2 regions of the Streptomyces sp. B21-105 genome follow, and region 2 is predicted to be linked to the other one. Evidence: predicted binding sites of a transcription regulator. Region 2 holds the regulator's gene; the other holds the start of a gene.
The links. Region 2 encodes HrcA, which represses chaperone genes, less so after heat shock. Its sites were predicted from a motif close to TTNGCACTCNGNNNNNCNGAGTGCNAA; they were not measured.
Positions count from the first base shown of each region.

Region 1: groES (co-chaperone GroES) is a predicted target of HrcA. The motif match lies at 2,338-2,364, and genes of this name have one in related genera.

Region 1 is NZ_JARUMJ010000001.1:5,638,256-5,643,230, reverse strand. Features, by position in the region: gene QA802_RS25620 (hypothetical protein) at 1-53, shown strand, start outside; gene groL (chaperonin GroEL) at 148-1,773, opposite strand; gene groES (co-chaperone GroES) at 1,885-2,193, opposite strand; gene QA802_RS25605 (polysaccharide deacetylase family protein) at 2,610-3,494, opposite strand; gene QA802_RS25600 (polysaccharide deacetylase family protein) at 3,572-4,657, opposite strand; gene QA802_RS25595 (class I SAM-dependent methyltransferase) at 4,749-4,975, shown strand, end outside.
Region 2 is NZ_JARUMJ010000001.1:3,282,621-3,287,595, forward strand. Features, by position in the region: gene QA802_RS14810 (nitronate monooxygenase) at 1-1,024, opposite strand, end outside; gene dnaJ (molecular chaperone DnaJ) at 1,221-2,357, opposite strand; gene hrcA (heat-inducible transcriptional repressor HrcA) at 2,358-3,374, opposite strand; gene QA802_RS14825 (MBL fold metallo-hydrolase) at 3,536-4,264, shown strand; gene QA802_RS14830 (DUF3097 domain-containing protein) at 4,298-4,975, shown strand, end outside.

The DNA of each region.
Region 1 (4,975 bases), 2.4 Mb from region 2:
CCCGGGCCGTGCTGGCCGAACCTGTCAGGTTCCTGGTGCAGCAGAACGGCTGACGGAGGGCACCGAACAGGGCCGCACGCGCCGAGGCCCGGCGCCCCGGTGGAACGGGGGGCCGGGCCTCGGCGGTGGTGCGGGGGCTGACCTGGGTCAGTGGGAGTGGCCGTGGCCGTGACCGCCGGCGGCCGGCTCTTCCTCTTCCTTCTTCTCGACGACCAGGGTCTCGGTCGTCAGGAGGAGGGAGGCGATGGAGGCGGCGTTCTCCAGGGCGGAGCGGGTGACCTTGACCGGGTCGATGACGCCGGCCTTGACCAGGTCGCCGTACTCGCCGGTCGCGGCGTTGAAGCCCTGGCCCTTGTCGAGCTCGGCGACCTTGGAGGTGATGACGTAGCCCTCGAGGCCCGCGTTCTCGGCGATCCAGCGCAGCGGCTCGACGGCGGCCTTGCGGACGACCGCGACACCGGTGGCCTCGTCGCCGGTCTTGTCGAGGTTGCCCTCGAGGACCTTGACGGCGTGGACCAGCGCGGAGCCACCACCGGAGACGATGCCCTCCTCGACCGCGGCGCGGGTCGCGGAGATGGCGTCCTCCAGGCGGTGCTTCTTCTCCTTCAGCTCCACCTCGGTGGCGGCGCCGACCTTGATCACGCACACGCCGCCGGCCAGCTTCGCGAGGCGCTCCTGGAGCTTCTCGCGGTCCCAGTCGGAGTCCGTGTTCTCGATCTCGGCCTTGATCTGGCCGATGCGGCCCGTGACGTCCTCGGAGCTGCCGCCGCCGTCGACGATGGTGGTGTCGTCCTTGGTGACGGTGACGCGGCGGGCGGAGCCCAGCACGTCGAGGCCGACCTGGTCGAGCTTGAGGCCGACCTCCTCGGAGATGACGGTGGCGCCGGTGAGGACGGCCATGTCCTGCAGCATCGCCTTGCGACGGTCACCGAAGCCCGGGGCCTTGACGGCGACCGCGTTGAAGGTGCCGCGGATCTTGTTGACGACGAGGGTGGAGAGCGCCTCGCCCTCGAGGTCCTCGGCGATGATCAGCAGCGGCTTGGAGGAGTTGGTCTGGATGACCTTCTCGAGCAGCGGCAGCAGGTCGGCGATCGAGGAGATCTTGCCCTGGTTGATGAGGATGTAGGGGTCCTCGAGGACGGCCTCCATGCGCTCCTGGTCCGTCACGAAGTACGGCGACAGGTAACCCTTGTCGAAGGCCATGCCCTCGGTGAAGTCCAGCTCCAGACCGAAGGTGTTGGACTCCTCGACGGTGATGACACCGTCCTTGCCGACCTTGTCCATCGCCTCGGCGATGAGCTCGCCGACCTGCTGGTCCTGGGCGGACAGCGCGGCGACGGCGGCGATGTCCGCCTTGTCGTCGATCGGGCGGGCGGTCGCGAGGAGCTCCTCGGACACGGCCTTGACGGCGGCGTCGATGCCCTTCTTCAGGGCGGCCGGGGACGCGCCCGCGGCGACGTTCTTCAGGCCCTCGCGCACCAGCGCCTGGGCGAGCACGGTGGCGGTGGTCGTACCGTCGCCCGCGATGTCGTTGGTCTTGGTCGCCACCTCCTTCACCAGCTGCGCGCCGAGGTTCTCGTACGGGTCCTCGAGCTCGACCTCGCGGGCGATGGTGACACCGTCGTTGGTGATGGTGGGGGCGCCGAACTTCTTGTCGATGACGACGTTGCGGCCCTTGGGGCCGATCGTCACCTTGACCGTGTCGGCAAGCTTGTTGACGCCGCGCTCGAGGGCGCGACGGGCGTCCTCGTCGAACTTCAGGATCTTCGCCATGGGAGCGGTTCAGCCCTCTCGGAAAAAGTGGGAGAAACGAACTGCGCCCCCGGCACCCGGCTTCACAAACACGCGGGGCCAGGAGCGCAGTTCACTGCAAAACTGGGTGAATTACTTCTCGATGATCGCGAGCACGTCGCGAGCCGAGAGGACGAGGAACTCCTCGCCGTTGTACTTCACCTCGGTGCCGCCGTACTTGCTGTACAGGACGACGTCGCCGACCTTGACGTCGAGCGGCAGGCGCTCGCCGTTCTCGAAGCGACCCGGGCCCACCGCGAGGACAGCGCCCTCCTGGGGCTTCTCCTTCGCGGTGTCCGGGATGACCAGGCCAGAGGCGGTGGTCTGCTCGGCGTCGAGCGGCTGGACCACAATGCGGTCCTCGAGCGGCTTGATGGCAACCTTGGAGCTGGTGGTCGTCACGATCCGACCTCCCCCTTCGGAGATCTCACGGGGCTAACTGTCTGAGGTGGCGACCAGGTGGATCCGTCGTCGCGGGTGCCGGACCTGCCCGTCGCGTTTGGCACTCTCCAGTGGGGAGTGCCAGACCCGAGACTATGACCGCGATTAGCACTCGGTCAAGCGGAGTGCCAATGACGGCGGCGCGTCGGCCCACTTTTCGCTCACGTGAGTGTCCTCGTTGCCCCGGTGTTCGTGTGGGCCCGCACCGGGGGCTGCCGCCCCCCAGACCCCCCGCTTCGGCCCTGGACGGGCCTCGTCCTCAAACGCCGGACGGGCTGATCTTCCCGACCCCTCGTACTCGCCTGACGCATGCCTGCCCGACTCGGGCTCGCCTGACGTATGCCCGCCTGGCGAAGGCTCGCCCCGGGCGCCGAGGCCTAGACGTAGTCCTCCAGGCGGGCCACCGTCAGGTGCCCCTGCTGGATCTGGCGCAGGAGCCGCGTCGTGCGGTCCTTCAGGTCCGGGGCCGTCGTCTCGTCCGGGGCGACGGCGATGACGTCGCCGGGGCGGAGGCGGTGGGGACCGTGGGCGTAGGTGAGGCCCGTGGGGCCCATCGAGGCGCGCCACAGGACGACGGCCGCGATGCCGCAGTCGGCGGCGGCGCGCCGAGTGGTCGTGTCGTAGACGCCGTAGGGAGGACGGAGGAGGCGGGGGCGTTGGCCGAAACGGGCGCGCAGCTTGTCCTGCTGACCGCAGATCTCGGCGCGCTGGCCGGCGTAGGGCAGGCCGCGCAGGGCCGGGTGGTCCAGGGTGTGGTTCTGGACGCTCGCCCCGACCGACTGCAGCCGGGCCAGCCGGCCGTAGCCGGGGCCGATCACGCTGTCGGTGAGGAACATGCTGACCGGCAGGCGCAGTTCGCGCACCATGTCGACGAAGCGAGGGTCGCGTTCGGCGCCGTCGTCGTAGGTGAGGAAGACGACCCTGTCGTCGGTCGGGACGTGGTCCACGACCGGCGGGAGAGCCGTCCCCGGGCTGCCGGCCGGGGAGCGGGCCGGACGGGCCGGACGGGCCGGGGCGGGGGTCAGGGGGGCCGTCAGACCCCAGCGGCGGTAGGCGGGCTGACCGGCGGCCCTCCCCGGCGCGCCCGCCGAGCCCGCCGAACCTGCCGCGTCCGCCGGGCTCGCCGAGCTCGCCGGATGGACCCGGGCCGCTGCCTTCCTGCCCAGCCGTTCGATCGGGTCGACGGACTGGGCGCAGCCGCTCAGGGTCGTCAGGACGAGCACGACGACCGCGCCGAGCGCGACGAGCGGGATGGACGGGATGGACTGGATGGACGGGACGAGCGGGACGAGCGGGACGGCCGTCCGTCGCGCGCTCTTCTGCCGCGCCCTCAGCGCCCTCACAGGTAGTCCTCCAGACGGGCCACCGCGTAGCCGTTCGCCGTGACCTTGTCCAGGAACCGGCGGACCAGGTCCGGCATCGTGCCCTTCCACTCGCCCCGGCCCCGGAAGTGCGTCAGCACGATGTCACCGGGGTGCAGGTCCCGGTCCCCTTCGCGGTACTCCCAGTGGTCGACGAAGACCTCCTCGCCCCAGAGCGGCGCGTAACGCACGCCACAGCTCTTCGCGGCGCGCAGGGTGTCCTGGTCGTAGTTGCCGAAGGGCGGCCGGAAGAGGGCGGGGCGGGCCCCGTAGCGCTTCCGGATCACCTCCTGCATCCCGCAGATCTCGTGCTTCTGACGGGCGTAGGAGAGGGCCGGCAGGTAGGGGTGGTGCAGCGTGTGGTTGTTCAGGGCCACCCCCCGGTCCCGCATCTCCTTGAAGTACCCGTAGTCGTCCTTGATCAGGTAGTCGCTGAGGAAGGCCGTGTACGGGATCTTCAGCTCGCTCATCATGCGCAGGAACGCCCGGTCCTTCTCGGCGCCGTCGTCGATCGTGAGGAAGACGACCTTGTCCTCGGTGGGGACCCTGGTGAAGACCGGCGGGAGACCGAGCTTCTCGTGGTCGTCGACCTCGAAGCCCTTGCGGGTGGTGATCTCCGGCTTGCGCGCGGGCGGCGCCGGGGGCGTCAGCGGGACCTTCCCCAGACCCCAGCGCCGGGCCACGGCGACCCTGGCCCGGTGGGCGGCGCGCAGCCGGGCGGCGTACCCGTACAGGGCGCGGGCGGGCGCGACCGCCGGCGGCGCCGCCTTCTCCGGCTGCTGTCCGGCCGCGGGGCGGGTCGTACGGCCGTCACCCCCTCCCGCGCAGCCCGACGCGACGGCGGCGAGCGCGAGAACGGCGACTAGGCTCCCGAGCCCGGCGCGGGTCCCGCGGCCCCGGATTCCCTGGCGGACGAGGGCATCTGTGCGGCGGCGGGCCTCCGAGCGGGGGCGGATCCCCGTCAGGCCGGGGATCCTTGTCCGACAGGAGCCGGTTTCTGGGTGCGGGCGGCGACGGGACGGCCCATCCAGGCCGTTTTTGTCATCTTGTACGACAGGTCCCATGGCGCCGGATCTTCGCAGTCGCCCCCTCCCGAACCCGGGCCGACACCGCCGCCTGCGGCGCGCTGTCCACCGACTGGCCCACAATGACCCGGTGAACGACCTCGCCTCCCTGCGCACTCCCGAGGGCCGCGCCCTCCTCGACGCGGTGCGCGGCACCGCCCCGGCCGACGAACTCGCCGTCGCCACCCGGCTGCGCCGCGAACACCCCGCCGACCTGGTCTCCGCGGCCCTCGGCCAGGCCCGGCTGCGGCAGCGGGCCGCGGCGAAGTTCGGGGCGAAGGACGCGGAGCGGATGTTCTTCACGCCGAACGGCGTGGA
Region 2 (4,975 bases):
TCCGGTGGCCCTGCCCCGCCCACAGCGCCATCCCCTGGGCGTCCCCCGCCTTGGCCGCCGCCTTGCGCAGCGGCACGGTGAGGTGGTGCACCTCCGGGTAGGCGGCGGGCGCGTACGGGCCGTGCTCGCGCAGGAAGCGGTTGACCAGGCCGCGGGCCGGGCGGCCGGAGAAGGCGCGGGTCAGCTCGGTGCGCACGAACAGGGGGTTGGTCAGTGCCTGCTTGTGCACGGCGTGCGCGCCGGACTCGGGTGTGGCGAGGAACGCGGTGCCCAGCTGGGCCGCGCTCGCGCCCGCCGCGAGGACCGCGGCGATCTGGCTGCCGCGCATGATGCCGCCGGCGGCGACGATCGGCAGGCTCACGGACTCCCGGACCTGGGCGACCAGGGAGAGCAGACCGATGCCGCAGCCGTCGTTCTCGGGGTTGTCCCGGTGGCTGCCCTGGTGTCCGCCGGCCTCCACGCCCTGCACGACGACCGCGTCCGCCCCGGCCCGCTCCACCGCGAGGGCCTCCTCGGTGGTGGTCGCCGTGACCAGCGTGAACGTTCCCGCGCGGCGCAGCGCCTCCAGGGTCTCGCCGCTCGGGACGCCGAAGTGGAAGGACACGACCGGCACCGGGTTGTCCAGCAGCACCGCGAGTTTGGGGTCGTACCCGTCGTCGCGGCCGCTGTCCGGATCGCCGAGCTCCGTGTCGTACCAGACAACCTCACCGGCCAGCTGGTGGGCGTAGACGTCGACGGCGCCGGCAGCGGGGGGCGCGGCGACAGCCGCTCCGGTGGAGCCGGTGCTCGCACCGGGGTACTCGGGCTGCGGCATGAGCAGGTTGACGCCGAAGGGGCGGCCGGTGAGGCTCCGCAGCTGCTTGATGTCCTGGTACACGCCGTCGGCCGTCTTGTACCCGGCCGCGAGGAAACCGAGGCCGCCCGCCTCGGACACGGCGGCCGCGAGCTGCGGGAGGGAGACACCGCCCGCCATGGGGGCCTGCACGATCGGGTGTGGGAAGAGATCGGTCAGCGCGGAGGACATGACGGCATGTTGTCACGTCCTCCGAACAAGTCCGAATCAACCCTTCCCCCTGGCATCCGGTGTCACCGTCAGCCCGTCCGGCGCTTGAGGACGAGGCCCTTTCGGGGCCGAAAGCGGGGGTCCGGGGGCGCGGCCCCCGGGGACGGGAAAGGGAAGGGGCGGCGGGGGCGGAAACAGCCCGCCGCACCCCCACCCGTCACCGCCCGTTGAAGGCGTCCTTCAGCCGTGAGAACAGCCCCTGCTGCCCGGGCTGGAACTGCCCCGTGGGCCGCTCCTCGCCCCGCAGCTTCGCCAGCTCCCGCAACAGCCGCTCCTGCTCGGGATCCAGCTTCGTCGGCGTCTGCACCTCGACGTGCACGATGAGGTCGCCGCGCCCGCCGCCGCGCAGATGCGTGACGCCCCGGGAGTGCAGGGGGATCGACTGACCGGACTGGGTGCCGGGCCGGATGTCGACCTCCTCCAGGCCGTCCAGCGTCTCCAGCGGCACCTTCGTGCCCAGGGCCGCCGCCGTCATCGGCAGGGTCACCGTGCAGTGCAGGTCGTCGCCGCGCCGCTGGAACTGCGCGTGCGGCAGTTCGTGGATCTCCACGTACAGGTCGCCGGCGGGGCCGCCGCCGGGGCCGACCTCGCCCTCGCCCGCGAGCTGGATGCGGGTGCCGTTGTCGACGCCGGCCGGGATCTTCACCGTCAGCGTGCGACGGGAACGGACCCGGCCGTCGCCGGCGCACTCCGGGCACGGGGTCGGCACGACGGTGCCGAAGCCCTGGCACTGCGGACACGGCCGCGAGGTCATGACCTGGCCCAGGAAGGACCGGGTCACCTGCGACACCTCGCCGCGGCCGCGGCACATGTCGCACGTCTGGGCGCTGGTGCCGGGGGCGGCGCCCTCGCCGCTGCACGTCGTGCAGACGATCGCCGTGTCGACCTGGAGGTCCTTCGTGGTGCCGAAGGCGGCCTCCTCGAGGTCGATCTCCAGCCGGATCATCGCGTCCTGGCCGCGCCGGGTGCGCGAGCGCGGCCCGCGCTGCGACGCCGTGCCGAAGAACGCGTCCATGATGTCGGAGAAGTTGCCGAAGCCACCCGCCCCGAAGCCGCCGGCGCCACCGCCGCCCGCCTGGGACAGCGGGTCGCCGCCGAGGTCGTAGACCTGCTTCTTCTGCGGGTCCGACAACACCTCGTAGGCGGCGTTGATCTCCTTGAACCGCTCCTGGGTCTTCGGGTCCGGGTTGACGTCCGGGTGCAGCTCGCGCGCGAGCCTCCGGAAGGCCTTCTTGATCTCTTCCTGCGACGCGTCGCGGCGCACGCCGAGGACGGCGTAGTAGTCCGTGGCCACTTACGACTCCGCCAGGATCTGTCCGACGTACCGTGCCACCGCTCGTACCGCTCCCATCGTTCCCGGGTAATCCATGCGGGTCGGTCCGACCACGCCGAGTTTGGCGACTGCCTCGCCGCCCGAACCGTAGCCGACCGACACCACCGAAGTGGAGTTGAGCCCCTCATAGGCGTTCTCGTGACCGATGCGTACGGTCATGCCCGAATCCCCCGCCTCGCCAAGGAGCTTGAGGAGCACGACCTGCTCCTCGAGGGCCTCCAGGACGGGCCGGATGGTGAGGGGAAAGTCATGTCCGAAGCGGGTGAGATTGGCGGTTCCGCCGATCATCAGCCGCTCCTCGTTCTCTTCGACGAGCGTCTCCAGCAGGGTGGAGAGCACCGTCGTGACGGTGCCGCGGTCCTCGGCCTCGAAGGCCTCCGGCAGATCCTCCACCAGCCGCGGCACGTCCGAGAACCGGCGGCCGGCCACGCGGCTGTTGAGCCGCGCGCGCAGATCCGCCAGCGAGGACTCCCCGAACGGCGCCGGGCAGTCCACCAGCCGCTGCTCGACCCGACCGGTGTCCGTGATCAGCACCAGCATCAGGCGGGCGGGCGCGAGCGAGAGGAGCTCCACGTGCCGCACGGTCGAACGGGTCAGCGACGGGTACTGCACGACGGCGACCTGCCGGGTGAGCTGCGCGAGCAGCCGTACCGTCCGCGCCACGACGTCGTCGAGGTCGACCGCGCCGTCCAGGAAGTTCTGGATGGCGCGCCGCTCGGGGCCGGTCATCGGCTTGACGCCGGCCAGTTTGTCGACGAAGAGCCGGTAGCCCTTGTCCGTGGGGATGCGCCCGGCGCTGGTGTGCGGCTGGGCGATGTACCCCTCGTCCTCCAGGGCGGCCATGTCGTTGCGGACCGTCGCCGGGGAGACGCCGAGGTTGTGCCGCTCGGTGAGCGCCTTGGAGCCCACGGGCTCCTCGGTGCCGACGTAGTCCTGGACGATGGCGCGCAGCACCTGGAGCCTGCGTTCACTCAGCATCGCGCGCACACCTCCAGAATTTCGTCCCCCAGTCCCCTGGGCCCTCGCGTTTGGCACTCTTCACATGCGAGTGCCAGCGTTCCCCGGCCAGTGTACGGCTGTGGGGTACACCCGGGGCAAGGTCGTGCCCGGCATGGATGCCGTGCGGTTAGCGTCGCGGGATGACAATGACTTGGGAAGAGCTGGGATGGGAGCGGGTCGCGGCCGGAGTGGGCCGGTGCCGGCTGCCGGGCTGGGACTGCACGGTGGGGCTGGTCGTCGGGGCGGGCGCGGCGCTCGTGATCGACGCCGGATCGACCCTGGCGGAGGGGTCGCTGCTGCGGGCGCAGAGTGAGGCGCTCGCCGGCGGGCGTGTGACTCATCTCGCGCTCACGCACCCCCATTTCGACCATGTGCTGGGTGCGGCGGCGTTCGCCGGCGCGGAGGTGTTCGGGGCGGTGGGCATCGACTCCGTGCGGGCCGACGAACTGAGGGAGGACGCGGTCCGGCAGGGCGTCGACGAGGCGGTGGCGACGGAGGCCGCGGACACGCTCGTCCGGCCCCGGCATTTCGTCTCCGGGGAGTGGACGCTCGACCTGGGCGCCGGCCGGCAGGTCCTGCTGGCGAACCTGGGCCCCGCACACTCCTCCCACGACCTGGTGGTCCTCGTCCCGGGTGCGGCGCCCGGCGAGCCCGAGACGGTCTTCTGCGGCGACCTGGTCGAGGAGTCCGGCGACCCGCAGGCCGGCCCGGACGCCGTTCCGTCGCGCTGGCCCGCCGCCCTCGACCGGCTCCTCGACCTCGGCGGCGAGGACGCGCGGTACGTGCCCGGTCACGGGGCCGTGGTGGACGCGGCGTTCGTGCGGGCGCAGCGGGACGCGCTCGCGGCGCGGTTCGGCGTGTCGCCGTAAGCCCGCAGCCGGGATTCTCCTATCGTCATCAGAATGCGCCAGTACTCCGCCGACCTGACCCCTCCCTGGAAGAAGCCGGCGCCGGTTCCCGAGGTCGCGGCGGAGCCCGGCCTGGTGGTGGAGGAGCCCGGCACCGGCTTCTGCGGCGCGGTGATCCGCTGCGAGGCGGGCACGGTGACCCTGGAGGACCGCTTCGGCAAGCACCGGGTGTTCCCGCTGGAGCCGCGCGGCTTCCTGCTGGAGGGCAGGGTTGTGACCCTCGTCAGACCGCCTTTTGGACCGGTACGTCCCACCCGTACCGCCTCCGGTTCGGTCGCCGTCCCCGGCGCCCGCGCCCGGGTCGCCCGCGCCGGCCGTATCTACGTCGAGGGCCGGCACGACGCCGAGCTGGTCGAGAAGGTGTGGGGCGACGACCTGCGCGTCGAGGGCGTGGTCGTGGAGTACCTGGAGGGGGTGGACGACCTGCCGTCGATCGTCGCCGAGTTCGGTCCCGGCCCGGACGCGAAGCTGGGCGTCCTGGTGGACCACCTGGTGCCGGGAACGAAGGAGTGGCGCATCGCGCAGTCGGTGACCAGCGAGCACGCCCTGGTCGTCGGACATCCGTACATCGACATCTGGGAGGCCGTGAAACCGGCGTCCCTGGGGATCGCGGGGTGGCCGCGGGTCCCGCACGGCCAGGACTGGAAGACGGGCGTGTGCCGGGCGCTGGGC